Regions from separate parts of the Streptomyces kanamyceticus genome, predicted to be linked through region 3. Evidence: riboswitches for the same ligand, from Rfam matches in the RefSeq annotation. Region 3 holds a riboswitch; each other region holds the start of a gene.

Evidence for each region. Region 3 has a riboswitch for cobalamin ahead of CP970_RS31400 (ABC transporter substrate-binding protein). Riboswitches for the same ligand answer to the same signal wherever they lie in the genome.
Region 1: it holds a riboswitch for cobalamin, as region 3 does, so the genes downstream of both, CP970_RS01530 (CoA-acylating methylmalonate-semialdehyde dehydrogenase) here and CP970_RS31400 (ABC transporter substrate-binding protein) in region 3, are expected to answer to the same signal.
Region 2: it holds a riboswitch for cobalamin, as region 3 does, so the genes downstream of both, CP970_RS33715 (cobalamin biosynthesis protein) here and CP970_RS31400 (ABC transporter substrate-binding protein) in region 3, are expected to answer to the same signal.

What each region holds. Positions count from the first base shown of each region.
Region 1 covers NZ_CP023699.1:380,627-390,838, reverse strand. Annotated here, with positions in the region: partial or broken gene CP970_RS01555 (hypothetical protein) at 1-532, opposite strand, end outside; gene CP970_RS01550 (acyltransferase family protein) at 697-1,896, shown strand; gene CP970_RS01545 (DMT family transporter) at 1,893-2,897, opposite strand; gene CP970_RS01540 (GNAT family N-acetyltransferase) at 3,074-3,529, opposite strand; gene metE (5-methyltetrahydropteroyltriglutamate--homocysteine S-methyltransferase) at 3,787-6,105, opposite strand; cobalamin riboswitch at 6,267-6,481, opposite strand; cobalamin riboswitch at 6,779-6,973, shown strand; gene CP970_RS01530 (CoA-acylating methylmalonate-semialdehyde dehydrogenase) at 7,272-8,771, shown strand; gene CP970_RS01525 (acyl-CoA dehydrogenase family protein) at 8,768-9,928, shown strand; gene CP970_RS01520 (enoyl-CoA hydratase/isomerase family protein) at 9,925-10,212, shown strand, end outside.
Region 2 covers NZ_CP023699.1:7,759,090-7,769,301, forward strand. Annotated here, with positions in the region: gene cobC (Rv2231c family pyridoxal phosphate-dependent protein CobC) at 1-226, opposite strand, end outside; gene CP970_RS33690 (ZIP family metal transporter) at 304-1,035, shown strand; gene CP970_RS33695 (cobyrinate a,c-diamide synthase) at 1,068-2,486, opposite strand; gene cobO (cob(I)yrinic acid a,c-diamide adenosyltransferase) at 2,480-3,088, opposite strand; gene CP970_RS33705 (putative cobaltochelatase) at 3,088-5,169, opposite strand; gene CP970_RS33710 (cobyric acid synthase) at 5,166-6,731, opposite strand; gene CP970_RS33715 (cobalamin biosynthesis protein) at 6,728-7,666, opposite strand; cobalamin riboswitch at 7,776-7,919, opposite strand; gene CP970_RS33720 (hypothetical protein) at 8,045-8,269, opposite strand; gene CP970_RS33725 (inorganic phosphate transporter) at 8,282-9,574, opposite strand; gene CP970_RS33730 (lysozyme) at 9,777-10,212, opposite strand, start outside.
Region 3 covers NZ_CP023699.1:7,260,502-7,270,713, forward strand. Annotated here, with positions in the region: gene CP970_RS31370 (DUF2252 domain-containing protein) at 1-276, shown strand, start outside; gene CP970_RS31375 (asparaginase) at 322-1,302, shown strand; gene CP970_RS31380 (dienelactone hydrolase family protein) at 1,384-2,118, shown strand; gene CP970_RS31385 (HAD family hydrolase) at 2,147-3,298, opposite strand; gene CP970_RS31390 (AraC family transcriptional regulator) at 3,511-4,371, shown strand; gene CP970_RS31395 (VOC family protein) at 4,377-4,826, shown strand; cobalamin riboswitch at 4,855-5,041, shown strand; gene CP970_RS31400 (ABC transporter substrate-binding protein) at 5,108-6,148, shown strand; gene CP970_RS31405 (FecCD family ABC transporter permease) at 6,148-7,170, shown strand; gene CP970_RS31410 (ABC transporter ATP-binding protein) at 7,200-7,985, shown strand; gene CP970_RS31415 (metallophosphoesterase) at 8,049-8,813, shown strand; gene CP970_RS31420 (B12-binding domain-containing radical SAM protein) at 8,829-10,212, opposite strand, start outside.

The sequences.
Region 1 (10,212 bases), 6.9 Mb from region 3:
AGAGGCCCTGCACGAACGCGGGGAAGTCGGGCGCGGGCTTGCCCTGCACTGAGGCGACCAGATCGCCGAGGTAGATCTCGGCGAAGCTGCCGATGTTGGTCAGGACCGGCTTGATGTCGACGGTGAGACCGAGCACCGGCTCCTCGCCGCGCATGTACGCCACGACGTGGCCGATCTGCTCGTCGACCAGCGTGCGCAGGGTGGCGGGCGGCAGCACGTTCTTCAGGTTCGAGGTCACCTGCGCGGCCGGCACCGGGATCCTGCCGAGCAGGTCGCGCATGGCCCGCGCGGACGCGGGGTCGACGAGGACCTCGTCGTACAGCCGCTCGTAGGAGTCCTGCTCGTCGAGGACGTTCTGGTAGAACGCCCTGCTCAGCAGCGTGCTGCGGGCGGCGCCCGCGAGGGCGAGGACCAGCACGCTCAGCACCGCGACGACACAGGCGACGGCGCGCGCCCAGCGCGGCAGAGCACCGCCGCCGGTCCGCCTCACGGAACCCTCGCGCGCATCGGCCACACCGCGATCATCTTCCATCCGGTGCCGCCGGGTGGGACCCGGGGGGCCATTGGGGTCACCAGCCCGGTTGTACGGGTGTCGGGTCCTGTGACTAGGGTGCCGGGGATGTCTCACGCCAATCGAGTTCCCGCAAACAAGGTAAGACGCGCGATCGAAGCTGTGGGTTGCCTGTGGGGGGTGCCGTGACCGATACGGCACCCGCGCGGGGCCGCCATCGGGCCCCGCTGCCCCCGGCCCGTCCCGCCCCGCTGCCCCAGCCCCGCACCGCGCCGCCGCCTGCGGGCCATGCGACCCGCACCCCGGGGGCCGCCTCGCACGGGGCCCGCGCCCCCAACGCCGCGAAGCCGCGGGACTCGTTCTTCGACAACGCGAAGTACCTGGCGATCGTCCTGGTGGCGATGGGCCACGCATGGGAGCCGTTGCGCGGGGACAGCCGCACGGCGGCCGCGCTCTACATGACCGTGTACGCGTTCCACATGCCCGCGTTCATCGTCATCTCCGGCTACTTCTCCCGGAGCTTCGACGCGAGCCCCGGGCGCCTGAGGCGCCTGGTGACGGGCATCGCCGTCCCGTACGTCCTCTTCGAAGTCGCGTACACCCTCTTCAAGCGGACCGCGGGCGACGACCCCACCTATCCGATCAGCCTCCTCGATCCCTGGTACCTGACCTGGTTCCTGATCGCGCTGTTCGTCTGGCGCCTGACGACGCCCCTGTGGAAGATCGTCCGCTGGCCCCTGCCGCTCGCCCTCGCCATCGCCGCACTCGCCTCGGCGTCCCCGGACATCGGCGACGACCTCGATCTGCAACGCGTGCTGCAGTTCCTGCCGTTCTTCGTGCTCGGCCTGGTCCTGAAGCCGGAGCACTTCCGGATGGTGCGCCGCAAGGAGGCCAGGATCCTGGCCCTGCCGGTCTTCGCCGCCGCGCTCGCCTTCGCGTACGTGGCCGCTCCGCACATGAGCGCCGCCTGGTTCTACCGCAGGGACAGCGCCCAGGAACTGGGTGCTCCGGGGTGGAGCGGCGCGGTCATGACGCTCGCGATGTTCGGCTGCTCCGTCGTCCTCGTGGCCTGCTTCTTCGCCTGGGTGCCGGGCCGGAGGCTGTGGTTCACCGCGCTCGGCGCGGGCACGCTCTACGGCTACCTGCTGCACGGTTTCCTCGCCAAGGGCTCGCGCTTCGGGGACTGGTACGAGGCGGACTGGCCGCACACGCCGTTCGGGCAGATCACGGTGACCCTGATTGCCGGAGCGGTGGTCACGGCCTTGTGCACCCCACCGGTACAGCGGGTGTTCCGCTTCGCGATGGAGCCGAAGATGGAGTGGGCCTTCAAGCCCTCGGCAGGCAAGCCCCCGACTGGCAAGTCCCCGGCCAGGTCGGGGCCCTAGCGCCTCACACGGCCCGCGTCCGCGTCCGCGTCCGCAGACCGGGCCGTGTCGCTCGACGCCACGACCCGGCCCGCGCGCGGACCCGCCAGCGCCGCGACGGCGACCGCGGCGAGCGCGAGCGCCACGCCCGCGACCGTGGCCGCCGTGACTCGGGTGTCGCCGTGCGGCAGCAGCAGATCCAGGGCGAGCGAACCCACCAGCTGGCCGGTGATCGTGCACAGTCCGAGCAGCAGGACGCCGAGCTTCTGAACCGCGGCGACCGCGATGGTGATGAAGGAGATGCCGACCAGACCGCCGAGATAGACGTACGGCTCGGTCGGCAGGCGGTCGGGCAGACCCTGCGCCGCCGCGTGCACCAGGAAGATCACGCTCAGCGCGCCGGTACCGGCGACGAAGTTGAAGAACGTGCCCGCGTACGCGGATCCCGCGGCGTTCTTCACATGTCCGTTGACCGCCTGCTGCCAGCTCACGCAGACGCCCGCCACCAGCGGGAGCAGCAGCATCGCGTACGGGAATCCGCCGCCCAGCTTGTCCGCCATCGACAGGCCGACGGCGACGAGTACGAGCATCGCGCCGACGACCCGGCGCCGCGAAGGCCGCTGCGGTCCCGCGGGCCCGAGCCCCATCCGGTCGAAGAGCAGCCCGCCGCTGACCTGGCCCGCGACGATCGCGACGGTGAACAGCGCGACGCCGAGCGCCCCGACGGTCAGCCCCTGCGCGAGCAGGAAGGCCGCGCCCCCGAAGCCGCCGAGCACCTGCCACCACTTGAGCCGTCCGCCGCGTACGTCAGCGAGCACCAGACCCACGCCGCGGCGCGGCCCGCGCAGCACGAGGAGCCCGAGGGCGAGCAGCACGAACCCCGAGCCGAACGAGATCACGGCGGCCGCGAACCCGTCCCCGCCGAGTCCCGCGGCCAGCTCGCCGGTGATACGGGCCTGGAGGGATATCAAGGTGCCGGAGAAGACGGCGAGGAGCAGCCAGGGGGCTGCGGCGGCAGGCATGTGCGGAGGACCTCTGTGCGTGTCGGTGGCGGGTGTGCGGCGGGGTGTGACGGTTGTGCGGCCGTGTGCGGTCGGTGGGTGGCGCCGGGCCTCCACCTCCACCTTTTTAACTGATCAGGTCCGAGCCGTCCTCCACCGGTCCGCGATGCGGATGCCGCGCTCTCACTCGTGCTTTTCTACGCCGGTTGGGCGCCTGGACAGAGGTAGAAGAGTTCGGGGTCGCCCTCGTCCAGGCCGTGGAGCAGGCCGACCGGGCTCCAGCCGACGCGCCGCAGTAGCAGTTGCATGGGGTGGTTGGAGACGTTGGTCGAGGTGAAGAGCTTCGTGCTGGTGCAGGCGGCCTCGGTGGCCTTGAGGAGACGTGCGCCCACGCCCCGTCGGCGGGCGCTGGGCGCGACCATCATCATGGTGATGAAGCCCTGCTCGAAGAAGGTGTACTCCAGCACGATGTAGCCCAAGGGGCCGGATGCGTCCTCGGCCAGGAGGACCGAGCCTTGTTCGCACCAGCGTCGGATGCTCGCGCGCCGTGCGTCGTCGCCCGATGCCGCGATGGAGTCGGCGCCGACCAGTACGTGCCAGTCAGAGGCATCCGCATGGCGGATCGCGAGGTCGTCGGGGTTCTCAAGGTCCATGGGGTGCATCCTGGCAGCACGGTGCGTTGGGCTGCTCACCTATTGCGTTCGGCTATTGCGTTCGGCGGGGCTTGGTACCGAGACCTCGTTACTCTTCACCGGGAAAGGGCGCGATGATGGCATTGGTGAAGAAGGGATCCCGACACATAACAGTGGACGGCATCAGGAACTGAGCGTCGCGCCCCGTCCCCGGTACTGACCGGTGGAGGGGGCCGGGGCGCCCGCAGCTGCCCCGGCCCCCGCTTGTGGGGATCCGGTCAGGAAGCGGGCAGTTCCCCGCGCACCGTGCGGGCCGCGGTGACCAGGTTCTCCAGGGAGGCGCGGGTCTCGGGCCAGCCGCGGGTCTTCAGGCCGCAGTCGGGGTTGACCCACAGGCGCTGGGGCGGGATGGCCTCAAGGCCCTTGCGGAGCAGGGCGGCGGCCTCCGCGGCGTCGGGGACACGGGGCGAGTGGATGTCGTAGACGCCGGGACCGGCCTCGCGCGGGTAGCCGTGTTCGGCGAGTTCGCGGGCGACCTGCATGTGGGAGCGGGCGGCCTCCAGGCTGATGACGTCCGCGTCGAGGTCGTCGATGGCCCGCACGATGTCACCGAACTCGGCGTAGCACATGTGTGTGTGGATCTGGGTGTCGGGGCGGACGCCGCTGGTGGTGAGGCGGAACGACTCCGTGGCCCAGTCCAGGTAGGCGGGGCGGTCGGCGGCGCGCAGCGGCAGGGTCTCGCGCAGCGCGGGCTCGTCGACCTGGATGACCGAAGTGCCCGCGGCCTCCAGGTCGTTGACCTCGTCGCGCAGGGCGAGGGCGACCTGGCGCGCGGTGTCGCCGAGCGGCTGGTCGTCGCGGACGAAGGACCAGGCGAGCATGGTGACGGGCCCGGTGAGCATGCCCTTGACGGGGCGGTCGGTGAGGGAGTTGGCGAAGGACGTCCAGCGCACCGTCATCGGTTCAGGTCGGGAGATGTCGCCCGCGAGGACCGGCGGGCGCACATAACGGGTGCCGTACGACTGGACCCAGCCGTGCTGCGTGGCGAGGTAGCCGGTGAGCTGTTCGGCGAAGTACTGCACCATGTCGTTGCGTTCGGGCTCGCCGTGCACCAGGACGTCGAGCCCGGTCTTCTCCTGGAAGGAGACGACCTCACGGATCTCGTTCCTGATGCGCTCCTCGTAGCCCGCCGTGTCGAGGCGTCCCGCGCGCAGGTCGGCGCGGGCCGTGCGCAATTCGGTGGTCTGCGGGAACGAGCCGATCGTGGTAGTGGGAAGCAGCGGCAGCTTGAGGTGCGAACGCTGGGCCGCGGACCGCTCGGCGTACGGCTGGGAGCGGCGTCCTTCGGCGTCGGTGACGGCGGCGGCCCGGGCCCGTACGGCCGGGTCGTGGGTGATCGCCGATCCGGCGCGCGACGCCAAGTCGGCGCGGTTGGCGGCGAGTTCCGCGGCGATGGTGTCGGTGCCCTGGGACAGGCCCTTGGCCAGGGCGACGATCTCGGTGGTCTTCTGCCGGGCGAAGGCGAGCCACCGCAGGATCTGCGGGTCGATGTCCCGCTCGGCCGCGGCGTCGATCGGGACGTGCAGGAGCGAGCAGGAGGCGGCCACGTCGACCCGGTCGGCGAGCCCGAGGAGGGTGCCCAGGGTGGACAGGGACTTCTCCAGGTCGTTGATCCAGATGTTGCGGCCGTTGACCACACCGGCGACGAGCCGCTTGCCGGGGAGGCCACCCGCGGCGGCGAGGTCGTCGAGGTTGGCGGCCGCGGCGTCGGTGAAGTCGAGGGCCAGGCCGTCGATCGGGGCCTTCGCCAGGACGGGCAGGGCGTCGCCGAGCCGGTCGAAGTAGGAGGCGACCAGGAGCTTGGGCCGGTCGGTGAGGGCGCCGAGTTCGCGGTAGGCGCGGGTGGCGGCGTTGAGCTCGGCCGGGGTGCGGTCCTGCACCAGGGCGGGCTCGTCGAGCTGCACCCACTGGGCGCCGGCCGCGCGCAGATCGGCGAGCACCTCCGCGTACACCGGAAGCAGCCGGTCGAGGAGGGTGAGTGGCTCGAAGTCGGCGGGGACTCCCGGTGCGGGCTTGGCGAGCAGCAGGTAGGTGACGGGGCCGACGAGGACCGGGCGGGCCGAGAGGTCGAGCGCGAGGGCCTCCTTGAGCTCGGCGACCTGCTTGGCGGAGTCGGTGGCGAAGACGGTGTCCGGGCCCAACTCCGGCACCAAGTAGTGGTAGTTGGTGTCGAACCACTTGGTCATCTCCAGCGGCGCCACGTCCTGGGTGCCGCGAGCCATCGCGAAGTACCCGTCCAGGGCGTCGGATTCGAAGGACGCGCGGTGCCTGGCGGGGACGGCGCCGACCATGACGCTGGTGTCCAGCACGTGGTCGTAGTACGAGAAGTCGCCGGTCGGCACCTCGTGGACACCGGCCTCCGCCAACTGCCGCCAGGTGGTGCGACGCAGCTCCGCCGCGGTCTCCCGGAGGGCGTCCGCGGTGACGCGGCCCTTCCAGTAGCCCTCGACGGCCTTCTTCAGTTCACGGTTCGCGCCCTGACGGGGGTAGCCGTACACGGTGGCCCGTGCTGCCGCGGCTGCGGACTTCGTTGTCACGGAAATCTCCTTCGCGAGATGACTCCTGAACATCCCGGGGACGGGACGCGGACGCGAAGGGATGACGGACCGTCCGGCCTCACACGCGTCGATGACACGGTTCTCCGAACGGTATGCGCGCCGACCCGCCCACGAGGTCACCGGGATTCCGCACGTGATCGGTCACGTGCGGGCAACGGGCAGGTCTTCGGACTCGTGGGCACATCCGCCGAGGCGGATTCCTACTGGCCGTCGCTTCCCGGATCCGCCGGATCCAGTGCGTATGACGGCGGTCGTTCCCACTCACCGCTGCGGGGCAGTCCCGGATTCCCACCGGGTTCCCTCTTGCGACGCGCCTGCCTGGCGGACAGGGCGAACCAGCTGCACGGGCCACCTTAGAGGGTGCGGGCCGTCTTGGGCAGCACTGATCACATGTCGGATCGCCCCAAGCTGCAGCTTGGGTCTTGGTGAGGAAACCCGAGGATTGACTTGGCTGTTGGGGAAGCGGGACGATCGTTTCGGGCCCAAGGCGGCAACCCGGCCGGGCCCCGACACCGATCCGGACGGTGTCGGGGCCCGGCCGGGTGTCGACCGCCTCGCCGACGTGTTCGGCCGGAAACGGCTGCCCGTCGGCCGGAAAGAGATCGCCCGTCCCCCGGCTGCGCGAGCCTGTCGGGGTGGACTTACTAGGACGTCCAACTATATGGTCCTCGGCAAGGCCCGCGGTGTCAGGGAAGCCGGTGTGAATCCGGCGCGGTCCCGCCACTGTGACCGGGGAGTGCGTTCTCGCAACACAACGCGCCACCGAGGGACGTCGTGTCCGTCGGGAAGGCGGGGGAGCGCGCGCTGATCCGGGAGTCAGGATACCGGCCGCGGGGTGTTCCGTGTTGTCCACGAGGATGGAGCAGACACGCATGGCACCGGTCCGTACCCACGACCCAGGTGATCCGGCGGAGCGACCGACGGTATGCGCCGACTTCTAGCGCACCGGCGACGTAGGCCCACGAGGTAGGCCCACGAGGTGGGCCCGACTCCCGGCTCCCCGGCGGCGTACGTCAACTCGCGGCTCACCGACGGCTCTTCGGCCCTCGCGTCCCGCGGCCCCGATCCGAGCGCGCCCCACCGGGCGCCGCCCGTCGGTGTGCCGCGCCATCCCCGGATCCCCACCTGACGAGAGCAGGCTCATCGTGGTCCGTGAACTCACCCATTTCATCGGCGGCAAGCACACCGTCGGCACGTCCGGCCTCTTCGGCGACGTGTACGACCCCAACACCGGCTCCGTGCAGGCCCGCGTGCCGCTCGCGGGGCGGGCCGACACCGAAGCGGCGATCGCCGACGCCACCGCCGCCCAGCGGGCGTGGGGCGAGTGGAACCCGCAGCGCAGGGCCCGCGTCCTGCTGCGCTTCCTCCAACTCGTCGACCAGGAACGCGAATCCCTGGCGCAGCTGCTCTCGGCCGAGCACGGCAAGACCGTCGCCGACGCGCACGGCGACATCCAACGCGGCCTGGAGGTCGTCGAGTTCGCCGCCGGGATCCCGCACCTGCTCAAGGGCGAGTTCACCGACAACGCGGGCACCGGCATCGACGTGCACTCGCTGCGCTCCCCGATCGGCGTGGTCGCCGGGATCACCCCGTTCAACTTCCCCGCCATGATCCCGCTGTGGAAGGCCGCGCCTGCCCTCGCCTGCGGCAACGCGTTCATCCTGAAGCCCTCGGAGCGCGACCCCTCCGTACCCCTGCGCCTGGCCGAACTCTTCCTGGAGGCGGGGCTGCCGCCCGGCGTCCTGAACGTCGTCAACGGCGGCAAGGAAGCGGTCGACACCCTTCTGGCGGACTCGCGCGTCGGCGCGCTCGGCTTCGTCGGCTCCACGCCGATCGCCGCGCACATCTACGCCACCGCCGCCGCCCACGGCAAGCGCGCCCAGTGCTTCGGCGGCGCCAAGAACCACCTGATCGTGATGCCGGACGCCGACCTCGACCAGGTCGTCGACGCCCTCATCGGCGCCGGATACGGCTCGGCGGGCGAGCGCTGCATGGCCATCTCGGTGGCCGTACCCGTCGGCGAGGAGACGGCCGACCGGCTCGTCGCCGCGCTCAAGGAGCGCATCGGCGCGCTGCGGATCGGCCGCTCCGACGACGCGGAGGCCGACTTCGGCCCGCTGGTCAGTCAGGACGCCCTCGACCGGGTCCGCAGGTACGTCGACATCGGCGTCAACGAGGGCGCCGAACTCGTCGTCGACGGGCGGAACTTCACCCTGCCGGGACACGAGAACGGCTTCTTCGCGGGAGCCACCCTCTTCGACCGGGTCAGCCCCCGGATGCGGATCTACCGCGAGGAGATCTTCGGCCCCGTCCTGTGCGTCGTCCGGGCCGCCGACTACGAGCAGGCCCTGCGCCTGCCCAGCGAGCACCCCTACGGCAACGGCGTCGCGATCTTCACCAGGGACGGCGACACCGCACGCGACTTCACCCGCCGCGTCAACACCGGCATGGTCGGCGTGAACGTCCCCATCCCGGTCCCCGTGGCGTACCACACCTTCGGCGGCTGGAAGCGATCGGGATTCGGCGACCTCAACCAGCACGGCCCGGACGCGATCCGCTTCTACACCCGTACGAAGACCGTCACCTCGCGCTGGCCCTCCGGAGCCAGGGAAGGCGCGAACTTCTCCATCCCCACCATGGGATGAGCGCCATGACCACCACCACCTCGCTCACCGAGGACCAGCAGGCGCTCGTCGAGACCACCCTCGACTTCGCCGAGGACCACCTGGCCCCGCACGCCGTGCGGTGGGACCAGGACAAACACTTCCCGCTCGACGTGCTGCGCAAGGCCGCGGGGCTCGGACTCGGCGGGGTCTACGTACGCGAGGACGCGGGCGGCAGCGGTCTCAGCCGTGCCGACGGGGTCCTCGTCTTCGAGGCCCTCGCCTCCGGCTGCCCCTCCATCGCGGGCTACCTCTCCATCCACAACATGGTCGCCTGGATGATCGACACCTACGGCGACCAGGACCAGCGGGCCCGCTGGCTGCCCCGGCTCTGCGCCATGGAGGACCTCGGCAGCTACTGCCTGACCGAACCCGGGGCCGGATCGGACGCCGGGGCGCTGCGCACCGGCGCGGTCCGCGACGGCGACCACTACGTCCTCACCGGCGTCAAGCAGTTCATCTCCGGTGCGGGCGCCGCGCAGGTGTACGTCGTCATGGCGCGCACCGACGGGGCGGGCGCCCAGGGGATCTCCGCGTTCCTCGTCGATCGGGACGACCCCGGCCTGTCGTTCGGGCCGAACGAGAAGAAGATGGGCTGGAACGCCCAGCCCACCCGCCAGGTGATCCTCGACGCCGTCCGGATCCCCGCCGACCGGCTGCTCGGCCGCCCGGGCGACGGCTTCCGGATCGCCATGAACGGCCTGAACGGCGGCCGACTCGGCATCGCCGCCTGCTCCCTCGGCGGCGCCCGCAGCGCCCTGGACCGCAGCCTGGCCCACCTCGCCGACCGGGAGGCGTTCGGCGCGCGGCTGCTCGACGCGCAGGCCCTGCAGTTCCGCCTCGCCGACATGGCGACCGAACTCGCCGCCGCCCGCGCCCTGGTCCACCAGGCCGCCCAGGCCCTGGACCGGGCCGACCCCGGCGCGCCGCAGCTGTGCGCGATGGCCAAGCGGTTCGCCACCGACACCGGCTACGCCGTCGCCGACCGGGCGCTTCAACTCCACGGAGGGTACGGCTACTTGAACGAGTACGGCATCGAGAAGATCGTCCGCGACCTCCGCGTCCACCAGATCCTGGAAGGAACCAACGAGATCATGCGCGTCATCGTGGCCCGCGGACTGACGGAGGCGCTCCGATGACCGGCTCTGAAGAGCTGACCGAATCCGAGAAGACGGCCGACTCCGCAGAGCAGGTGCTGCTCAGGACCGAGGGCCACGCCGCGTTCCTCACCCTCAACCGGCCGCGGGCGCTCAACGCCCTCACCCACGCCATGGTGCGGCGCATCGACGAGGCGCTGACCGCCTGGGAACACGATCCGGCGGTGCGGACCGTGGTCATCACGGGCGCGGGGGAGCGGGGGCTGTGCGCGGGCGGTGACATCCGTGCCATCTACGAGGACGCGCGGGCCGGGAGCGAGGAGCCC
Region 2 (10,212 bases), 500 kb from region 3:
CCCCGAGCCGCGCCGCCGCCGCGACGATCCCCGGCTCGTCGGCCTTCGCGTCGACCGTCGCCAGTTCGACGACGGCCCGCAGGGAGAGCCCCGCGTCGCGCACGGCGTCCCGGACGAGCCCGAGCACCTCCGCCGCGTCGGCGTCCTCACAGGCGCCCACGCCGACGACCAGAGCGGCGGGTGCGGGCACCGGCACCGTACCGGCGGCGAGGTCGGCGTCGGCCATGAGCGGTCCTTTCGTACGAAGGGGGTACGGCGGCTGCGGATGTGCGCCGTGGTGGGTCAATCGGTTAGCAAGGTGCCATGGCGGTGTTCGTGGCGCTCGGCGCCTTCCTCATGACGCTGGTGGGCGGCTGGACGGCCCAGCGGGTCACCGACCGGCGCCACCTCGTCCTGGGACTCGCGGGCGGCCTGATGCTCGGCGTGGTCGGGCTCGACCTGCTGCCGGAGGCGCTGGAGGCCGCTGGCGGGCCCGTGTTCGGCGTCCCCGCGGCCCTGCTCCTGTTCGTGGCGGGCTTCCTCGTCGCCCATCTGGTCGAACACCTGCTCGCGGGCCGCCACGCCGCCCACGGCGCCGACGAGCACGCGAACGGCCGGGTCCCCGAGGTGGGGCTCACGGCGGCCGCCGCGATGGTCGGGCACAGCGTCATGGACGGCGTCGCGATCGGCGCGGCCTTCCAGGTCGGCGGCGGCATGGGCGTGGCCGTGGCGCTGGCCGTCATCGCCCATGACTTCGCCGACGGCTTCAACACGTACACGATCACCAGCCTGTACGGGAACGCCCGCCGCAAGGCCCTCGCGATGCTGTTCGCGGACGCGGCGGCCCCGGTGGTGGGCGCCGCGTCGACGCTCCTGTTCACCATTCCGGAGCAACTGCTCGGCGGCTATCTCGGCTTCTTCGGCGGCGCGCTGCTCTATCTGGCCGCCGCCGAGATCCTGCCCGAGGCGCACCACGACCACCCGGCCCGCTCGACCCTGCTGTGCACGGTGGCGGGCGCCGCCTTCATCTGGCTGGTGGTGGGCCTCGCGGGCTGAACCACGAGGGCCGGTACGACCGGTGCGTACGGTCACGTCGCGCATCTCTCGACGAACCGGCGTGCGATGCCCGGCTCCGCCGCCCAGTGCGTGTGCAGATAGCTGGCGTGCACGTTCTGCCGCACGAAGCCCTCGACGCGCCGCTCGGGCTGGTGCAGGCCCCAGGCGGGGGACTCCCCGGCCCCGGGTTCCACGACCGTGCGGTGGAACTCGTGCCCCCGCATCCTGGTCCCCGCCACCGCGAGCACGCTGTCCGACACGGCGACCGCGTCCCGGTACCCGAGCGTCAAACGCTCCGACATCCGCGCGTCGGCGTCGAGCACCCCGCACATCGGCTTCCCGTCCAGCTCGCGGGAGAGGTAGAGCAGCCCCGCGCACTCGGCGGCCACCGGCGCCCCGGAGAACGCAAGGGAGGCCACCGCCTTCCTGAGCGGCTCGTTCGCCGACAACTCGGGCGCGTACACCTCGGGAAAGCCACCACCGATCACCAACCCGGCGGTTCCGTCGGGCAGTTGCTCGTCATGGAGAGGATCGAAGGGCACGACCTCGGCCCCGGCGGCGCGCAACAGCTCCGTATGCTCGGCATACGAAAAACTGAACGCGGCCCCACCGGCAACGGCGACAACTGGCTTGTACCCAGCCCGTCCGGCGGAACTTTCAGCCTGCTCGGCGGGAATCTCAGCCCGTCCGGCGTTTGAGGACGAACTCGGCGAAGCCGGTGATGACACCAGCCCCGGCGACCACGCCACCCCCGGCAGGCCCGGCGCCGACCGAGCAAGCGCGAGAAGAGCGTCCAGGTCGCAACCGCCCCGTACCCGCGAGGCCAACGCCGCCACGGACTCCACCGCATCAGCCCGCCGCTCGGCAACAGGCACGAGCCCAAGGTGCCGAGAGGGAGCCCGGACCTCACTCACCCGGCGCAACGCGCCGAGCACCGGTACCCCGGACTCCTCCAGCGCCTCCCGAAGAAGCGCCTCGTGCCGGTCCGAGCCGACCTTGTTGAGGATGACGCCCGCGACCCGCACCTCGGGGTCCCACGAGGCGAAGCCGTGCACGAGCGCCGCCACGGACCGCGACTGCGACGACGCGTCGACGACCAGGACGACCGGCGCCCGCAGCAGCTTGGCGACATGCGCCGTGGAGGCCAGTTCGCCCTGCCCCGCGGCCCCGTCGTACATCCCCATCACGCCCTCGACCACGGCGATGTCGCACCCGGCCGCCCCGTGCGCGAACAGCGGCGCGACCAGGTCGGGCCCGCACAGGTACGCGTCGAGGTTGCGTCCTGGCCGCCCGGTGGCGAGCGCGTGATAGCCGGGGTCGATGTAGTCGGGCCCGACCTTGTGCGGGGAGACGGCGAGCCCGGCGGCCGCGAACGCGGCCATCAGGCCCGTCGCGACGGTCGTCTTGCCGCTGCCCGACGACGGCGCCGCGATGACGAGGCGAGCTACCACTCGATGCCCCTCTGGCCCTTCTGCCCGGCGTCCATCGGGTGCTTGACCTTGGACATGTCGGTCACCAGGTCGGCGAAGTCGACGAGCTGCTGGGGCGCGTTGCGCCCTGTGATGACCACGTGCTGGGTGCCGGGGCGGTTCCGGAGGACCTCCACGACCTCGGCCGGGTCGATCCAGCCCCAGTGCATCGGGTAGGCGAACTCGTCGAGGACGTAGAGCTTGTACGTCTCGGCGGCGAGGTCGCGCTTGACCTGCTCCCAGCCCTCACGCGCCTTGTCCTCGTTGGTCAACTCGCCCTCGGCGGGGGCGCGTTGGATCCACGACCAGCCCTCGCCCATCTTGTGCCAGTCGACCGTGCCGCCCTCGCCGGAGGCCCCGAGGACCTTCAGCGCGTTCTCCTCGCCGACCTTCCACTTCGCCGACTTCACGAACTGGAAGACGCCGATCGGCCACCCCTGATTCCAGGCGCGCAGCGCGAGCCCGAACGCGGCGGTCGACTTGCCCTTGCCGATGCCCGTGTGGACGAAGACGAGCGGGCGGTTGCGGCGCTGGCGCGTCGTGAGTCCGTCGTCCGGTACGACGCTCGGCTGTCCCTGCGGCATTAAGCGGCCCTCCTCGAAGGCGAGTTCATTCCCTGTACGTCCTTGACGAGTCCGGCGATCGAATCCGCCCGCAGCTCGTCGAGGGTGACGGCGGTGCCGCCGAGCTCGCCCGCCAACTGGGCCGCGAGGCCCAGGCGTACGAAGCCCGACTCGCAGTCGACGACCACCGAGGCGACCCCGTCGGCCGCGAACAGCCGCGCCGCGCGCCCGGCTTGGGCCACCGGCTCGACCCCTCCGGTCGCCCGCCCGTCCGTCACCACGACCACCAGCGGCCGCCGCGCGGCGTCCCTCAGCCGCTCGACACGCAGCACGTCGTGCGCCTTCAACAGCCCGGCGGCCAGTGGAGTGCGGCCGCCCGTGGGCAGCGATTCGAGGCGGGCCGCAGCCGCGTCCACCGACGACGTCGGCGGCAGCGCCACCTCGGCCTCGGCGCCCCGGAACGTCACGAGCCCCACCTTGTCGCGCCGCTGGTAGGCGTCCAGGAGGAGCGAGAGCACGGCGCCCTTGACGGCGCTCATCCGCTGCCGCGCCGCCATCGACCCGGAGGCGTCCACGACGAACAGCACGAGATTGCCCTCGCGCCCCTCCCGCGTCGCCTGCCGCAGGTCGTCACGGCGTACGACGAGTCCGGTGCCGGAGCGTCCGCGCGCCCTCTGGTGCGGGGCCGCCGCCTGCACGGTCGCCGCCAAGTGCAGCTTGGTCAGGGCGCCTTGAGGGCGTCGAGAACCCGTCGTACGGCCGTGTTCGGTGCGCGCGCGTGAGCGTCGACCCGCCGCGCCCTCGCCGATGCCGGGCACGCTCAGCATCTTCGTGCGGAACGGCTCGGCGGCGCGCACCGCCTGCTGCTCGCCCGCGCCGCCGGGCGCCGGGGCGGGCGTCTCGTCCTGCCCCTGGTCCTCGCCCGAGTTCCCGCTCTCGTTCCCGTTCTCGCCCTGGTTCTGGGAGGGCAGTTCGGGGGAGTCGGGTCCGTCCCCCGCCGGGGGCTTTCCGCCGCCTCCGTCGGGCCCGTCCGGGTCGGGGTCGTCGTCGCCGTCGGGGGAGCCGCCGCCATCGGGCTCGGGCGCCTCGTCCTCGCGCGCCTCCTCCAGCGTCTCGTCCAGCTTGTCCTCGTCGAGGCCCGGCGCGTCGAAGGGGTTGCGGCGCCTGCGGTGCGGCAGCGCCAGGAGCGCGGCCTGGCGCACGTCCTCGCTCAGCACGTCGGTGCGGCCCGCCCACGCGGCAAGCGCCGTCGCGGTGCGCGCCATCACGATGTCCGCGCGCATCCCGTCCACCTCGAACGCCGCGCAGGTCGCCGCGATCTGCCGCAACGCTCCGTCACCCAGGGTCACTTGGGGGAGCAGCGCACGCGCGGCCACGACCCGCTCGCGCAGTGCGCTCTCGTCGTCGTACCAGCGCCCCGCGAAGCCCTCGGGGTCGTCGTCGTACGCGAGCCTGCGCCGGACCACCTCGACGCGCTGGTCCGTCTCCCGGGAGGCGGCCACCTCGACGGTGAGGCCGAACCGGTCGAGCAACTGCGGCCGCAGCTCGCCCTCTTCGGGGTTCATGGTGCCGACGAGCAGGAAGCGGGCGGCGTGCCGGACTGACACGCCTTCGCGCTCCACGTACGAGGCGCCCATCGCGGCGGCGTCCAGGAGCAGGTCGACCAGGTGGTCGTGGAGGAGATTGACCTCGTCGACGTAGAGGATGCCGCGGTGCGCGTCGGCGAGCAGTCCGGGTTCGAACGCCTTGACGCCCTCGGCGAGCGCCCGCTCGATGTCGAGGGCGCCGACGAGCCGGTCCTCGGAGGCGCCGACGGGCAGTTCGACCATCCGCGCGGGCCGCGCGGTGGCGCCGCCCGCGTCGTGCGGTCCGTCGGGGCAGTTCGGGTCGGCGGCCGCGGGATCGCACGAGAAGCGGCACCCGGCGACGACCGGCACCTCGGGAAGGAGCGCCGAGAGCGCGCGCACGGCGGTGGACTTGGCGGTGCCCTTCTCACCCCGTACGAGCACGCCGCCGACGGCGGGCGATACGGCGTTCAGCAAGAGCGCGAGCCGCAGGTCGTCCTGCCCGACGAGGGCGGTGAACGGATACGGGGTACTCACAGAGCCTCCTTGGTACGTTCTGGTGTTGCTGACGGCGCTGGTGTTGGTGCGGGTGCCGCGGGCGCCCCCGGTGGAATGAACGGCAGACCCGTCGGCACCCCCTTCTCGATCAGGCCCAACAGCGCGTCCGTGTCCGCGTGTTCTTCGATCAGATCGCCGAGCAGGTCGAGCTGTTCCTCGCGCAGTACGCCGAAGCTCGTGTCGGGCGCGGGCACGAAGCGCCGTCCGGCCGCGCGCGCCACCTCGGTCAGGAACCGGCGCCGGAACGCGTCGCTCTCCAGCGACCCGTGCCAGTGCGTGCCCCACACCTCGCCGACCCGGCAGCCGTCCAAGAAGGCTTCCCCGCCGAGGACTTGGGCCACGCCATGGTGGATCTCGTATCCCTCGACGCGCTCCCCGAGTGCTTCACCCACCGGCCGAGCGAGGGTCTTCTCCCGGGCGAACCGCACGCGTACGGGCAGCAGCCCGAGCCCGTCCACGGATCCCGCCCGCGACTCGACCTCGTCCTCGATGTACTCGCCGAGCACCTGGAAGCCACCGCAGATCCCGAGCACGGGGCGCCCCTCGGCGGCCCGGCGCGCCAGGGCCGCGGCGAGCCCCCGCTCGCGCAGCCACTCCAGGGCGCGCACGGTGCCGCGCGTGCCGGGCACGACCACGAGGTCGGCGTCGACGAGTTCCTCGGCCCGGTCCACGAACCGCACCACGACACCCGGTTCGGCGGCGAGCGCGTCCACGTCCGTGAAGTTGGACATCAGTGGCACGGCGCAGACAGCGACCCGCAGCACGTCGTCGCCGACCGGCGGCGCGACCACGGACTCCCGGACGGCGCCGCGCAGGGACACCCGCAGGCCGTCCTCCTCGTCGATGCCGAGCCCGTGCTGGAACGGCAGCACGCCGTACGTACGCCGCCCGGTCAGGCCGCGCAGCATGTCGAGCCCGGGTTCGAGCAGCGAGACGTCCCCGCGGAACTTGTTCACCAGGTACCCCGCGACCAGCTCCTGGTCCTCGGCGCTCAGCAGCGCCGTGGTCCCGAAGAAGGACGCGAAGACCCCGCCCCTGTCGATGTCGCCGACCACCAGGACGGGGAAGCGGGCGGCCCGCGCGATCCCCATGTTCACGATGTCCGTGCGCCGCAGGTTGATCTCGGCGGGGCTGCCCGCGCCCTCACAGATCACGGCGTCGTACGTGCTCCGGAGCTCATCGAGGCATCCCACGACGGTCTCCAAGAGCGCCGCCTGGCGCCCCCCGTGGTAGCCGCGCGCGCTCATCTCGCCCACCGGCTTGCCCATGAGGACGACCTGGCTGGAGCGGTCGCTGCCCGGCTTGAGCAGCACCGGGTTCATCAGCGCGCTCGGCTCCACCCGCGCGGCCTGCGCCTGCATGGCCTGCGCACGCCCGATCTCGGCGCCTTCGTGCGTGACGAAGGAGTTGAGGGACATGTTCTGCGCCTTGAAGGGCGCGACGGACACGCCCTTGCGCGTCAGCCACCGGCAGATCCCGGCGGTGACGACGCTCTTGCCCGCGTCCGACGTGGTCCCCGCGACCAGCAGCCCGCCGCTCATGCGTCTCTCCGTTTCCGCCGGGCGGCCGCCACCGCGACCCCCAGCGCCAGCCAGCTCACCCGTCGAGAGAGCCGCACGGCCCGCTCGATGTCCGGGACCCGTACGGCACGCCCGGTCGCGTTCAGAACAGGACGGTGCTCGACCCGCCCCGCGTACGAGAGCGTCCCACCGAGCCGTACGCCGAGGGCCCCGGCGAAGGACGCCTCGACGGGCCCCGCGTTGGGACTGGGATGCTTCGCGGCGTCCGCGCGCCAGGCCCGCAGCGCGCCGCGCGGCGAGTCGCCCGCGAGCGTCGCGAGGACGGCGGTCAGCCGGGCCCCGGGCCATCCCATGACGTCGTCGGCCCGGGCGGAAGCCCACCCGTACCGCCGGTACTTGGGCGACTTGTGCCCGACCATCGCGTCGAGCGTGTTCACGGCGCGGAAGGCGACGAGCCCCGGCACCCCGCCGAGCGCCCCCCACACCAGGGCCCCCACCACGGCGTCCGAGGTGTTCTCCGCGACGGACTCCACCACGGCCCGCGCGATCCCGTCGGCGTCGAGCGCCTGCGGATCCCGCCCGCACAGGTGCGGCAGCCGCTCCCGCGCGACCTCGATGTCCCCGGCCTCCAGAGCCCCGCCGACGGCCCGCGCCTCACGCCCGAGCGAGGTCCCGCCGACCACGGCCCAGGTCGCGGCGGCCGTCAGCGCGACGGATCCGGCAGGTGAACGGCGTACGAGGGAAGAGGCGAGCGCGGCGGCACCCGCGGCGCCACCGGCGCACACCATGGCGTGCAACGCGCCCCACCCGCGGTGGTCGCGCCACAGCACCCGCTCGACGGCACCCGCCGCACGCCCGAACGCGGCGACCGGATGGCCCCGGCGCGGATCGCCGAGCAGCAGGTCGCCGATGAGACCGGCGGCGGCGCCGTACGCGAAGTCGCGATCGGCACTCACGGGGGTCAGCCGGTCGCCGTGCCGAGGAGCTGACTCGTACTCGGAAGGGGAACCGGCAAGGGGCGGCCGCGCATGGCGATATGTCCTCACTCAGGGTGTCCGCGCCCTGGTTCGACGTGATGCGGCGGCGCGAGTTCCTGGCTTCCGGGGAGGTCGCTCCCCGATGACAGTGGCGGGACCGCGCCGGATTCGCACCGGCTTCCTCACCTGCCGCCGTAGTTGGCCCCGGCAGTCCACCACGCCCCGCGAACGCCCGTCAACTCGCCGTTGACCTGCGGCGGGAGACTGTGCGGAGCCCCACACACGACGGTGGGGTGCGGGACGCATACGCACGTCCCGCACCCCACCGGTGAAGCTGTCGTCAGGCTCGGACGAGGCTCAGGCGACGATCAGATAGATCCCGTACGCCACCGCCGCCGCGCACAGCGCGAAGCAGGCGTACGCGCCGGTGCGGGCCACCGCCGCGGAGCCGCCGCCGGACGCGGCCGCCGCCTCCTGCTTGGAGAGGCCGACGATGCCGAGCGTGAACAGGCCCACCAGGGCCACCGTCACCGCGAGGCTGACTCCGAAGACGGAGCCGAGAGCTGCCCAGTCGATGCTCATGCTGATCCGTCCTTACACCGTCGCGGGCCTGGCGGGGTCCGCCATGGCGCCGGTCGTGGTCGTGGTCGGGGCCGAGATGGTGGCCTTGACCGGGTCTTCGGAAGAGGAGTCCGTGGTGGCCGTCGTGCCCACCGGGGGCGGTGAGACGGCGGCGATCGCGGTGGTCACGACGCCCGCGGGCTCGGCGTCCTTGGCGGCGCCGATCTCGTCGTCGGTGACGTTGGTGTGGTCGACGGCGTCGCGTCGCGAGAGGACCCAGATCACGGCCGAGCCGCCGATCAGGATCGCGGCGGTGGCCGCGATGCCCCAGGGGCCCTGCTTGGTGAGGAACTCGGCGCCCGCGCCGACCAGACCGGCGGCCGGCAGGGTCAGGCCCCACGCGACGAACATCCGGGTCGCGGTCGACCAGCGGACCACGCCGCCCTTGCGGCCGAGGCCCGCGCCCATCACGGCGCCGGAGCAGGACTGGGTGGTGGAGAGCGAGAAGCCCAGGTGCGAGGAGGCGAGGATGACCGTCGCGGCGCTGGTCTGGGCGGCGAAGCCCTGCTGCGGCTGGAGGTCGGTGAGGCCCTTGCCCATGGTGCGGATGATGCGCCAGCCGCCCAGGTAGGTGCCGAGGGCGATGGCCACACCGGCCGAGACGATGACCCACATCGGGGGGTTCGCACCGGGGTTGAGGACACCGCCGGTGACCAGGGCGAGCGTGATGATGCCCATGGTCTTCTGCGCGTCGTTGGTGCCGTGCGCCAGTGAGACGAGGCCCGCGGAGGCGATCTGGCCCACGCGGTAGCCCTTGGCGGTGGCCTTGGTGTCGGTGTTGCGGCCGATCCGGTACGTCAGGCGCGTGGCCAGCATCGCGGCGATGCCCGCCACGAGGGGCGCGGCGAGGGCCGGGATCAGGATCTTGGTGACGACGGTGCCGCCGTTGATCGACGACCAGCCCATCGACATGACCGCGGCGCCGATGAGGCCGCCGAAGAGGGCGTGGGAGGAACTGGAGGGCAGGCCGACCAGCCAGGTCAGCAGGTTCCAGAGGATCGCGCCGACGAGCGCGGCGAAGATGACCTCTGTCTTGAGGCCGTCCTCGTTGACGATGCCGCCGGAGATCGTCTTGGCGACTTCGACGGAGAGGAAGGCGCCGACGAGGTTGAGCACGGCGGACATGGCCACCGCCGTCTTGGGCTTGAGAGCGCCGGTCGAGATGGTCGTCGCCATCGCGTTGGCAGTGTCGTGGAAACCGTTCGTGAAATCGAACACGAGAGCGGTGACGATCACGATCCCGAGGAGAAGCGTGATGTGTTCCATTTACCCAGGCTTCTGTTGGACGTCAGTGGCATGTGGAACGTAGGCAACCTGGGTGAACGGAAAGTGAACTGGGACGGGCGGTGCGGTGACTCGAAGCGGAGCGCCGCCACCCCGTCTCCGCCAGGTGTCTGACGAAGATCGTACGGAGCGATGGCGCGAGGCCCGGAATCTGGGCGGAGTGTCGGCTTCCGGGACCCCTCGGCTACCCCCGGGCGAACCGCTTCAGCTGCGCCGCCGAGCCGTTGAAGAGATTCTGATCACCCGGCAGTCCGCCGTGGTTGTCGTACTGCCAGAACGTCCAGAACGCCCAGCCCCTGGGCAGCGCCCCCGCCGAGGACCCCCAGCGCGCGAGCCACAGGGCGTGGTGCGCGGCGAAGGCCCCGCTGCCGCCCGTGCAGTCGTTCCACCACTTGGCGGTCGTGTAGATCACCGGACGACGTCCGGTACCCCGCTTCACCGCGTCGCTGAAGGCCTGGATCCAGTTCACCGTCCTGGCCTTGCTCAGGCCGTAGCACTTCCGCTTGTCGTACGGGTTGTCCTCGATGTCGAGCGCGGGCGGCAGCGTCCGGCCGTCCGCGCGCCAGCGCCCGCCGTGGTCCATGAAGTAGCGGGCCTGGGCCGTGCCTGAGGACTTGCTG
Region 3 (10,212 bases):
CGCCAGCTGCGCGACATGAAGGGCTCGGCGGACATCACCGCCATGTCGACGGCCGAACTGCGCTGGTACGCCGGGCTCTGCGGCACGGCCCTGGCCCGCGCCCACGCCCGCTCGGGCGACCGCCTGGCGATAGCCGCCTATCTGGGCGGCTCCGACACCTTCGACCGGGCCGTGGCGGACTTCGCGCTGCGCTACGCGGCGCAGAACGCCAGGGACCACGCGGCACTTACGACAGCGATCGAGTCAGGAGTTATCGGCGCGCTGCCCGGGGTGTGAGCTGCCCGGGGTGTGAGCTGCCCGGGGTGTGATAGGCACACGCACATGGCGAAGACCGTTTCTGTGTTCACCCTCGGCGGCACCATCTCCGCGCGGGGCGGGGGCAGTTCACCCCGCCTGACCGGGGCGCAGCTCCTCGCCGACACGACGGGCACGGCACCCGCGGACGTAGAGGTGGAGGTCCACGACGTACGGAAGCTGCCCAGTTCGTCGCTGGACTTCGAGGACGTCGCCGACCTCGCGGAACACGTCGAGAAGGCGCGCGGGGCGGGGCACGGCGTCGTCGTGGTGCAGGGCACCGACACCCTGGAGGAGACCGCCTTCCTCCTGGACCTGGCCTGCGCGCCCGGCACCCCGGTGGTGGTGACCGGGGCGATGCGCCGCCCCGACCTGCCCGGCGCCGACGGGCCCGCCAACCTCGCCGCCGCCCTCGCGGTCGCCGCGGACCCCGGCTGCGCGGGGCTCGGCGTCCTGGCGGTCCTCGCCGACGAGATCCACGCGGCACGGCACGTGCGCAAGACGCACACCACGTCCGTGGCGACCTTCGCGTCACCGGGCGCGGGGCCGCTCGGCACGGTCGTCGAGGGCAGGCCGCGCGTCCTGCTGCGCCCCGCGCGGCCCACCGTCGCCCACCCGCTGCCGCTGCGCCCCGCCGCCCGCGTCGCCCGCGTCGCCCTGGTCACGCTCTCGCTCGGCGACCGCGGCGAACTGCTCGACGCGGTGGACGATCGCTTCGGCGGCCTGGTCGTGGCGGCGTTCGGGGCGGGCCACGTGCCGACCTGGCTGGTCGAACCGCTCGCCGCGCTCGCCGCCCGCATCCCCGTGGTCCTCGCGTCCCGCACCGGCGCGGGCCCGCTGCTCGCCCACACCTACCGGGGGCCAGGATCCGAACACGACATGCTCGGGCGCGGCCTCGTCTCCGCGGGCCCGCTGGACGCCCCGAAGGCCAGGCTGCTGCTGCACGCACTCCTCGCGGACGGCGCCGACCACCACCAAGTGGCCGATGCCTTCCGCGCGTTGGCGTAGACGAGAGGTGTCGGCCGCGCCGCTCTGCCGACAGCTAATTCTTGCCCGGCCTGGCCCCGGCGATCAGTACTGTCCCGTGCCATGACGACGATCACCACACGCGCGGTCGAGTACCCGGCCGACGGACTCACGATGATCGGGCACCTCGCGGTGCCGGCGGGAACCGGCCGTGCGCCCGCGGTCCTGCTCGGTCCCGAGGGCGCGGGCCACAACGACGTCCAGTGCCGCCGGGCCGACGCCCTCGCCGAACTGGGCTACGTGGCGTTCGCCTTCGACCTCCACGGCGGCGGCCACTGGTTCACCGACCCGCAGGAGATGCTGGCGCGCACGACCCCGCTGCTCGCCGACCCCGCGCGGCTGCGGGACATCGGCCACGCGGCACTCGACGTCCTGCGTGCCGAACCGCGCACCGACCCCGACCGGATCGCCGCCGTCGGCTACGGCACCGGCGGCATCATCGCGCTGGAACTCGGGCGCGACGGCGTCGACCTGCGGGCCATCGGGACGGTCAACGGCCTGGCCACGGGCCGCCCCGGCGAGACCGCGCGGATCCGCTGCCCCGTGTGGGCCGGGGTCGGCTCTGAGGACCCGATCATGTCCCAGGACCATCGGGCGGCGTTCGCCGCCGAGATGCAGGCCGCGGGCGTCGACTGGCGCATGGTGGTCTACGGCGGCGCCCAGCACGCCTTCCACCACCCGCCTGTCGACCACGAGCAGACCGTGCTCCCCGGCGTCGGCCACCACCCGCTGCACGCGCGGCGGGCCTGGCGCGACGTCGTCGAACTGCTCGCCGAGTGCGTGCCGTTGGCGGACTGACCTACGGCGTGGCGGCGCGGGCGGGCCGTCAGCCGATCTGGTCCGGCGTGACCGTCAGCCACCGCTTGTCGGCGGTCACCTTCCGGCCGAGCTCGCGCTGACGGTCGGCGTTCTCCTTCTTCATGCCGTCGAGCTGCTTCATGTACGAGTCCTTGCGGTTGACCCAGACCCGTACGCCGCCGTGCTCCACGTCCGCGGAGTGGAACAGCATCGGGCCGTCGCTGACCGGGGTGTCACCGGCGGCGAGGATCGGCTTCTTCCACTCGTCGATGTAGGTGTTGATCGCCGCGGGCTTGCCCTCGTACCAGGTCAGCGGCGCCCACAGGTTCGGCGTCAGCTCGCGCTTCGCGAGCTTCGCGCGGTCCTTCTCGCCGAAGCGGCCCTCGGCGATCTCCTTGCGGGAGCTGGTCACTTCACCGGTCTCGCGGTCCTTGAGCTGCAGGGCGACGCCGATGACGTTCTGCGGCTTCACGCCGTAGCCGTACTTCGGGTCGGCGAGCACCATCCGCACCAGGTCCTCGCTGGCCGCGCTGACCACGTACACCTCGATGCCGTGCGCCTGCAGCGTCTTGTAGAGCTGTTGCATGCCCCGCGAGAACTCCGGCGGCTTCACCTCGGTCTTCGTCAGCTTGCCGGCCTCGTAGTACTCGGCGGGGATCGGCTTCTCGTACGCCAGGAGCTCGTCGACGTACCCCTTGAGCTCCTTCAGCGTGAAGCCGGAGAAGATCTGCGCGGCCCAGGGGTAGCAGACCTGGTCGTCGACCTCGCACAGCCGGTTGTAGTAGCTGTAGAGGCTCTCCTTGTGCGTGGCCGTGTCCTTGAAGGGGATGGTCTTCAGGGACGGGTCCATCGTCTCGCGGGTCAGGACGCCCTTCATCTCCAGGAAGGGGAGCAGCGACTCCTCCAGGTCGTTGCGGTACGTCGTGTTGTCCGCGTCGAAGACGGCGTACGCGCCCTGGTGGTCGTTCTTCGCGATGACCTTGCCGAGCTTCTTGGCGACGGGCTTCGGCCAGTGCGAGAGCTCACCGGCCGCGCTGTTCGCCGCCCGCGCGGTCTTCGCCTCGGAGCCCGCGGCGTTCGCCTCGGAGGTCGGCCAGAGCGCGCTGCCCGCGAGGACGGCGGCGGCGAGCGCCCCCAGAGCGCCGATGAGGGCGGGCTTGTTCTTTGCTCGTACTGCCATGTCTGCGGTGTCCTGCCGTTCCTGAGAGCGGTGTGCGGCCCCGTCCGGAGCGGCGCGCAATGCTATGGGGCGCCGCGCTCATTTCCCATGATCGAAGTCACCGTGAACGCCGGGCATGGAGAGGGGGAACACGGGTAGTCGAACCGGACGCCGAGAGCGCCGCGGGGGTCGTCGCGGGGTCCGTGTCAGTGGTCCCGCGCATACTGGGACGCATGGGCTCCCAAGAGTTCGTCAGGGCCGTCCCCCGGCTCGACGGCATGGTCGTCTCGGCGGTCGGCTACCGCACCGCCGGGCAGCGTCCCGCCCTGCACCGGGGCCTGCCCTCGCCGTATCTGACGGTGGTCTTCTCCCTGGACGGGCCCATCGCGGGCGGCGCCACCCCGGACCAGGCGACCGGCGCGGACGCGGTGCGCACCGAGATCATGGTCGGCGGCCTGCACCAGAGCCCCGCCTACCTCGTCTCGCCCGAGCACGAGGCGGGCATCCAGCTCGCCGTGCACCCCATGGCGGCCCGCGCGCTCCTCGGTCTGCCCGCAGGCGCCCTGGCCGGAGAGCTCGTGACCAGGGGCGCCGACGTGTTCGGCGGCCGTGCCGACGAGATCCGCGAGCGGCTGTGCGGCCTGGCGCGCTGGGAGGACCGCTTCGCCCTCCTCGCCGACTACCTGCGGCGGCGCGCGGCGGCCGCCGACGAGGCGGGTCCGGTGCGTCCCGAGGTCGCGGAGGCCTGGGCCTGGCTCGCCAGACACCGGGGCACGGGCACGGTCGGCGGCCTGTCCCGGCACGTCGCGCTCAGCGAGCGCAGGCTGACCGCGGTGTTCCGCGCCGAGACCGGACTGAGCCCCAAGCAGGCCGCGCGCCTGATGCGCTTCCAGCACGCGAGGACCGCGGTGGTCCGCTCCGTCGCGGCGGGCGCGGGCCCCGACCTCGCCCGGGTCGCGGCCGACACCGGGTACTACGACCATTCGCACCTGGTCCGCGACTTCCAGCAGTACACGGGGGCGAGTCCGACCCGCTGGCTGGCCGAAGAGTGCCGGAATATCCAAGCCGGGGCGCACGGCACGGGCGAAGACTGAGAGCCATGAACACCACACCTGACACCACAGCGAATCAGCAGCTCAGCACCCCCGCCCCGGCGATCTGGCCGGGCCTCCAGGCGAACGACGCCCCCGCTCTGATCGACTTCCTCGTCGGCACCGTCGGCTTCCTGCGCACCGCCGTCTACGAGGACGGCGACCGCGTCGCCCACGCCCAGCTCGACTGGCCCGAGGGCGGCGGCGTCATGCTCGGTTCTTACGACCCTTCGGCGCCCGAGGGCACCTGCGGAACGCCCGGCACCGCCGGTGCCTATGTCGTCACCGACCGGGTCGACGAGCTGTACGACCGCCTCGTCGCGGCGGGCGTGCGCGTCACCGTGGAGATCGAGGACAAGCCGTACGGAAGCCGGGAGTTCGGCATCCTGGACCCGGAGGGAAACCGCTGGTCGTTCGGCACCTACCGGGGCGAGCCGAGGCCGGGACCGGCCTCCTGAGCGGGCATGACGACCCCTTGAGCAGGCGTGATAACTTGCGCAAGCCAGTCAAACCCACACGTGGGCCAGGGAATCCGGTGCGAATCCGGAACTGACGCGCAGCGGTGAGGGAGAACGGGCGGGGCCACGGCCACTGGGCGTCCACGGACGCCCGGGAAGGCGCCCCACCCGGTCGATCCCCGAGTCCGAAGACCTGCTGGCGCCTCCGCTCGCACACCGGGCGGCGGAGGGCGTGACGCAGGCCAGGCTCCGCGTATGAGCCGTGAGACTCAAGGGATCGTGTGTCCTCCAAAGCCCGTATACGTCAGTTCGCCCTGCTCTGCGCCGGAGCGCTCGCCCTCACGGCATGCGGCGGCGGCGCCACGGAGAAGTCGGCGGGGGCGGAGGAGAAGGCGCGGGGCTTCCCCGTGACGGTCGCGTCCTGCGGCGAGAAGACCGAGGTCAAGGCGCCGCCACGGCGTGCGGTCTCCCTCGACCAGGGCTCCTCGGAGATCCTGCTCTCCCTCGGCCTCGCCGACCGCATGGTGGGCACCGGCACCTGGACCGACCCGGTCCTGAAGAACCTGGCGAAGGACAACGCCAAGGTGGAGCGGCTCGCCGACCGCTATCCGTCCCTGGAGCGGGTCCTCGCCAAGGAGCCGGACTTCGTCAGCGCCTCCTTCCTGTACACGGTCGGCAAGGGCGGTGTCGCCGACCGCGCCAAGTTCACCGAGCTCGGCGTCCCCGTCTACGTCTCGCCCACCGACTGCGCGGGCAAGGACAACGACGGCGGCGGCGACGGCAAGCGCGTCAAGACGCTCACCATGGACACGGTCTACGGCGAGGTCCGCGACCTCGCGAAGGTGTTCGACGTCGAGAAGCGCGGCGAGAAGCTGGTCACCGACCTCAAGGGCCGCGTCGCCAAGGCCACCGGGGACATCGACGCCTCCGACGCGACGCTCCTCTACTGGTTCGCCAACTCCGACGCCCCCTACATGGCGGGCTGCTGCGGCGCCCCCGGCATCATCACGCGCGAGCTCGGCGCGAAGAACGTCTTCGACGACACCCGCGAGGAATGGCCCCAGATCAACTGGGAGACCGTCGCCGACCGCGACCCCGACGTCCTCGTCATCGGCGACCTCACCCGCAAGTCGCAGTCCGCGGAGAGCGCCGCGGCGAAGATCAAGTTCCTGGAGACCAACCCGGCGACCAAGAACCTGACCGCCGTGAAGAAGAAGCGCTACGTACTCCTCAGCGGCCAGGCCATGAACCCCACGATCCGTACGGTCGACGGCATCGAGCAAGTGGCGGCGGGGCTGCGGAAGTTCGGGCTCGCCAAGTGATCTCGGCCGCCCTGGCGCGACAGTGGCTGCTGTGGCCCGTGGGGCTCGCCGCGCTGGTCCTCTCCGTGGCGGTGGCCGTCACCATCGGGCCCGCGGACATCTCCGTGCCCGACGTGTGGTCGGCGCTCGCCGCGCACCTGGGCTGGGGCGAGGCACGGCTCACCCCGATCAGGGACGGCATCGTCTGGAACCTGCGGATGCCGCGCACCCTGCTCGCCGCGGTCTGCGGCGCGGGCCTCGCGGTCTGCGGCGCGGTCATGCAGTCCCTGCTCCGCAACCCGCTCGCCGACCCCTTCGTGCTCGGGGTGTCGTCCGGCGCGTCCACCGGAGCGGTCGCGGTCGTCGTGCTCGGCGTCGGCGGGGGAGTGGTGTCGGTCTCGGCGGGCGCCTTCGTGGGGGCGCTCTGCTCGTTCGCCCTGGTGCTCCTCCTGAGCCATACGCTGGGCGGCTCGACGGACCGCGTGGTCCTGTCCGGCGTCGCGGCGATGCAACTCTTCTCCGCGCTGACCTCCTTCTTCGTGCTCACCGCCGCGGACGCGGAGACGACGCGCGGCGTGCTGTTCTGGCTGCTCGGCTCGCTCAGCGGGGTCGGCTGGACGGACGTATGGCTGTGCGCGGCGGTGCTCGCGGCCGCGCTGCTGATCTGCCTCTCGCACGCCCGCACCCTGGACGCCTTCGCCTTCGGCCAGGAGGCGGCGGCCGCGCTCGGCGTCCGTGTGGCCCGCACCCGCCTGGTCCTGCTCTGCACGACCGCGCTGCTGACCGCGGCGCTGGTGAGCTCCGCGGGTGCCATCGGCTTCGTCGGCCTCGTCCTGCCGCACGCGGCCCGCGCTCTCGTGGGCTCCAGCCACGCTCGCCTCCTGCCGGTCACGGCGCTCGCCGGCGCCGTCTTCCTCGTCTGGGTGGACACCCTGGCCCGCACGGTGCTCGACCCGCAGGAGGTCCCGGTGGGCGTGGTGACGTCGCTGATCGGCGTACCGGCGTTCGTGGTCGTGCTGTACCGGACGAGGAGGGCGACGTGACGGCGTACGCGTACGAGGGCGATGCGGGTGTGCGCGCCGAAGGTGTCTCCGGCGACGCGGGTCTGCGCGCCGAACGCGTCTCCCGGGAGGCGGGCGGCCGCCTGGTCGTCGACGGCGTCAGCCTCGCCCCGCCCGCGGGCGCCACCGTCGGCCTCCTCGGCCCGAACGGCTCCGGCAAGTCCACGCTCCTGCGCATCCTCGCGGGCGTCCTCGCCCCGGCGTCAGGAGTGGTCACCTTGGACGGCCGCACGCTGGCCGACACGGGCCGCCGGGCCGTGGCGCGCAGGATCGCCGTCGTCGAGCAACACTCAGACACCCAGGTCGAGTTGACGGTGGGAGACGTCGTACGCCTGGGACGCATCCCGCACCGCCGCGCCTGGTCGGCGCCCTCGCCCGAGGACGAGCGCGCCGTCCGGGACGCCCTGGACCGCACCGGCCTGACCGCCCGCGCCGCCCAGTCCTGGCACACCCTGTCCGGCGGCGAACGCCAGCGCGTCCAGATAGCCCGCGCGCTCGCCCAGAACCCCCGTGAACTCCTCCTGGACGAGCCCACCAACCACCTCGACATCCAGCACCAGCTCGACCTGCTCTCGCTGGTCGCCGACCTCCCCGTCACCAGCGTCGTCGCGCTGCACGACCTCAACCTGGCGGCGATGTTCTGCGACCGGCTGCTCGTCCTGAAGGAGGGCAGGGCGTACGCGGCGGGCACTCCCGCAGAGGTGATCACGGAGCAGCTGATCGCGGAGGTGTACGGGGTACGGGCGGTGGTGACGCAGGACGCGGAGGCCCTGTCGGTGCGTTTCCTGCGCAAGTGATCCAGGCCAACCGCCGGCGGTTGGCCCTTCACCCGCCCCGCAGCGCCCGCCTAGGTTCGGGGTATGCCTGTGATTGCCCATGTGAGCGACATCCACATCGACACCGACGACGGCGGCCACAGCGTGGACCGCACCCGAGTCGTCATGACCTACCTGAACGACCTGCCGTACGACCTGGACGCGGTCATCGTCACCGGTGACGTCGCCGACCACGGCGCCCCCGCCGAATACGCGGCGGCCCGCGAACTGCTCGCCTCCCGGCACCCGTTGCTGACCTGCCCCGGCAACCACGACGAGCGCACCGCGTTCCGTGAGCACCTGCTCGGCGAAGCTCCCGGGACAGGACCGGTCAACCAGTCGTGCGTCACGGACGCCTTCACCCTGGCCCTGTGCGACACGTCGGTCCCCGGCGAGCCCCACGGCCGCCTCGACGACGAGACCCTGACCTGGCTGTCCGCACTCCTCGCCGACACCCCGCCCACGCGCCCCGTCCTGATCGCCTTCCACCACCCGCCGGTCCCGCTGCACACGCCGTACGTGGACGTCATCCGCCAGCGCGACGAGCACCGCCTCGCCGAACTGACCGCCCGCCACCCCAACGTGACGGCGTTCCTCGCGGGCCACGCCCACACCCCCGCCGCGACGACCTTCGCGAACCGCCCCCTCCTGGTGGCCCCGGGAGTGGTCTCCACGCTCCGCCTCCCCTGGGAACGCCAGGACGACGCGGCCCACCACGTCCACCGGGACCTGCCGCCGTCCCTCGCCTTCCACGTCCTGGACGAGGAGGCGCGCCTGACAACGCACTTCCGGCCGGTGCCGCTCCCTTAGGGCATCGTTGGCCCGTCAGGCGTTACTCGGTACGAGCAGGTGATCCGGCTCGTGCCGCGTCGCGTCCAGGCGGTCGAGGAAGGTGCGCAGGATGGGCACGACCGGTTCGGCATCGGTCGGGTGCAGGGTGAAGACGCACGCCTCCGCATCGCCCGCGGTGACCGCGGCCACCTGCTCGGCCCGGTACGGCGAGCCGGTGTAGGCGGACAGGGCGGCGGCGATCACATCGCCGGAGTACAGGCAGGTGTCGGTCGCCCGAATGACCCGGACGCCGTCGTGGTCTTCCTGGTCTTCCCCGATCACCCGCTGCGTCGCGCAGAAGCAGCCCTGGGGATGCGTGCGGATCCGCAGCTCGTCCCCGCGCACGGTGAAGTCCTTGACCAGGGCGGGCACATCGGGCCTGCGCCCGGTGGCCCGCAGCAGCTCGCTGTGGTCCACCAGGCGCCGAGCCGCCTCGGGCAGCGTGACAAGGCCCTGCTCCCGTCGGGCACCGCCTTCCACGACGTACCGGGGCCACAGCGCCACGGCCTGCGTGACGATCCACGCCCAGTACATCTCCTGGGCCGACAACTCACCGTTGCCGAAGGCGAAGTTGTACTGGTCGAACAGCGCGGGCTCGGTGAGGGGGTCGATCAGGCCCGCCGACAGGCACGTCCGGTAATCCGGCGAACCCGGGATCGGATAGAAGGGGTTCGTGTAGAAACGCACACCGGCCAGGGCGCAATTCACGGAGTCCTGCGCTATCTCGGCAAGATTCTGTCCTGGCAGTCCGACGATCAGTGAGCCGTTCACATCGAGGCCGTGCCGCCGGAAGATCTCCGCACCGGCGGCCACCTTCGCCAGGGAAGTAAACCCTTTGCGCAACTTTCGCAGACGCTTCACATCGGTGGTTTCAAGCCCGAAGAAGAGGCTTTCGAAACCGGCGCCCACCATCGCCTCGACCAGTTCTTCGGAGAGTTTCACCACGGTGATCCCGTTGGGCAGCCTCAGCCGCACCCGCAGACCCTGTTCCATGATCGCGCGGCATATCTCATGGACGCGCTCGACATCGAAGGTGAAATTGTCGTCCTCGATGAGGAATTGACGTACGCCGAATCCCTCGACGTAGCGCTGGATCTCCTCGACGACGCTCTGCGCGGACCGCGCCCGGAACTCCTTGCCCACCGTGGCGTGCACCGTGCAGAACGTGCAGGAGAAGGGGCAGCCACGGCTGGTGATGAGCGTGGTCGCGTCGTCGTACCGGGAGAAGTCCAGCTGGTCCGCGGCGGGCAGCGGAAGCGCGTCGAGGTCGGCGACGAACGGCGCCCGGGGCCGGATGTGCGGCGCGCCGGGATCCGGGCACGCGCAGTGCCCCGCACCGCAGCGGAAGGCGATCCCGGGCAGCTCGTCCAGGCGCCGT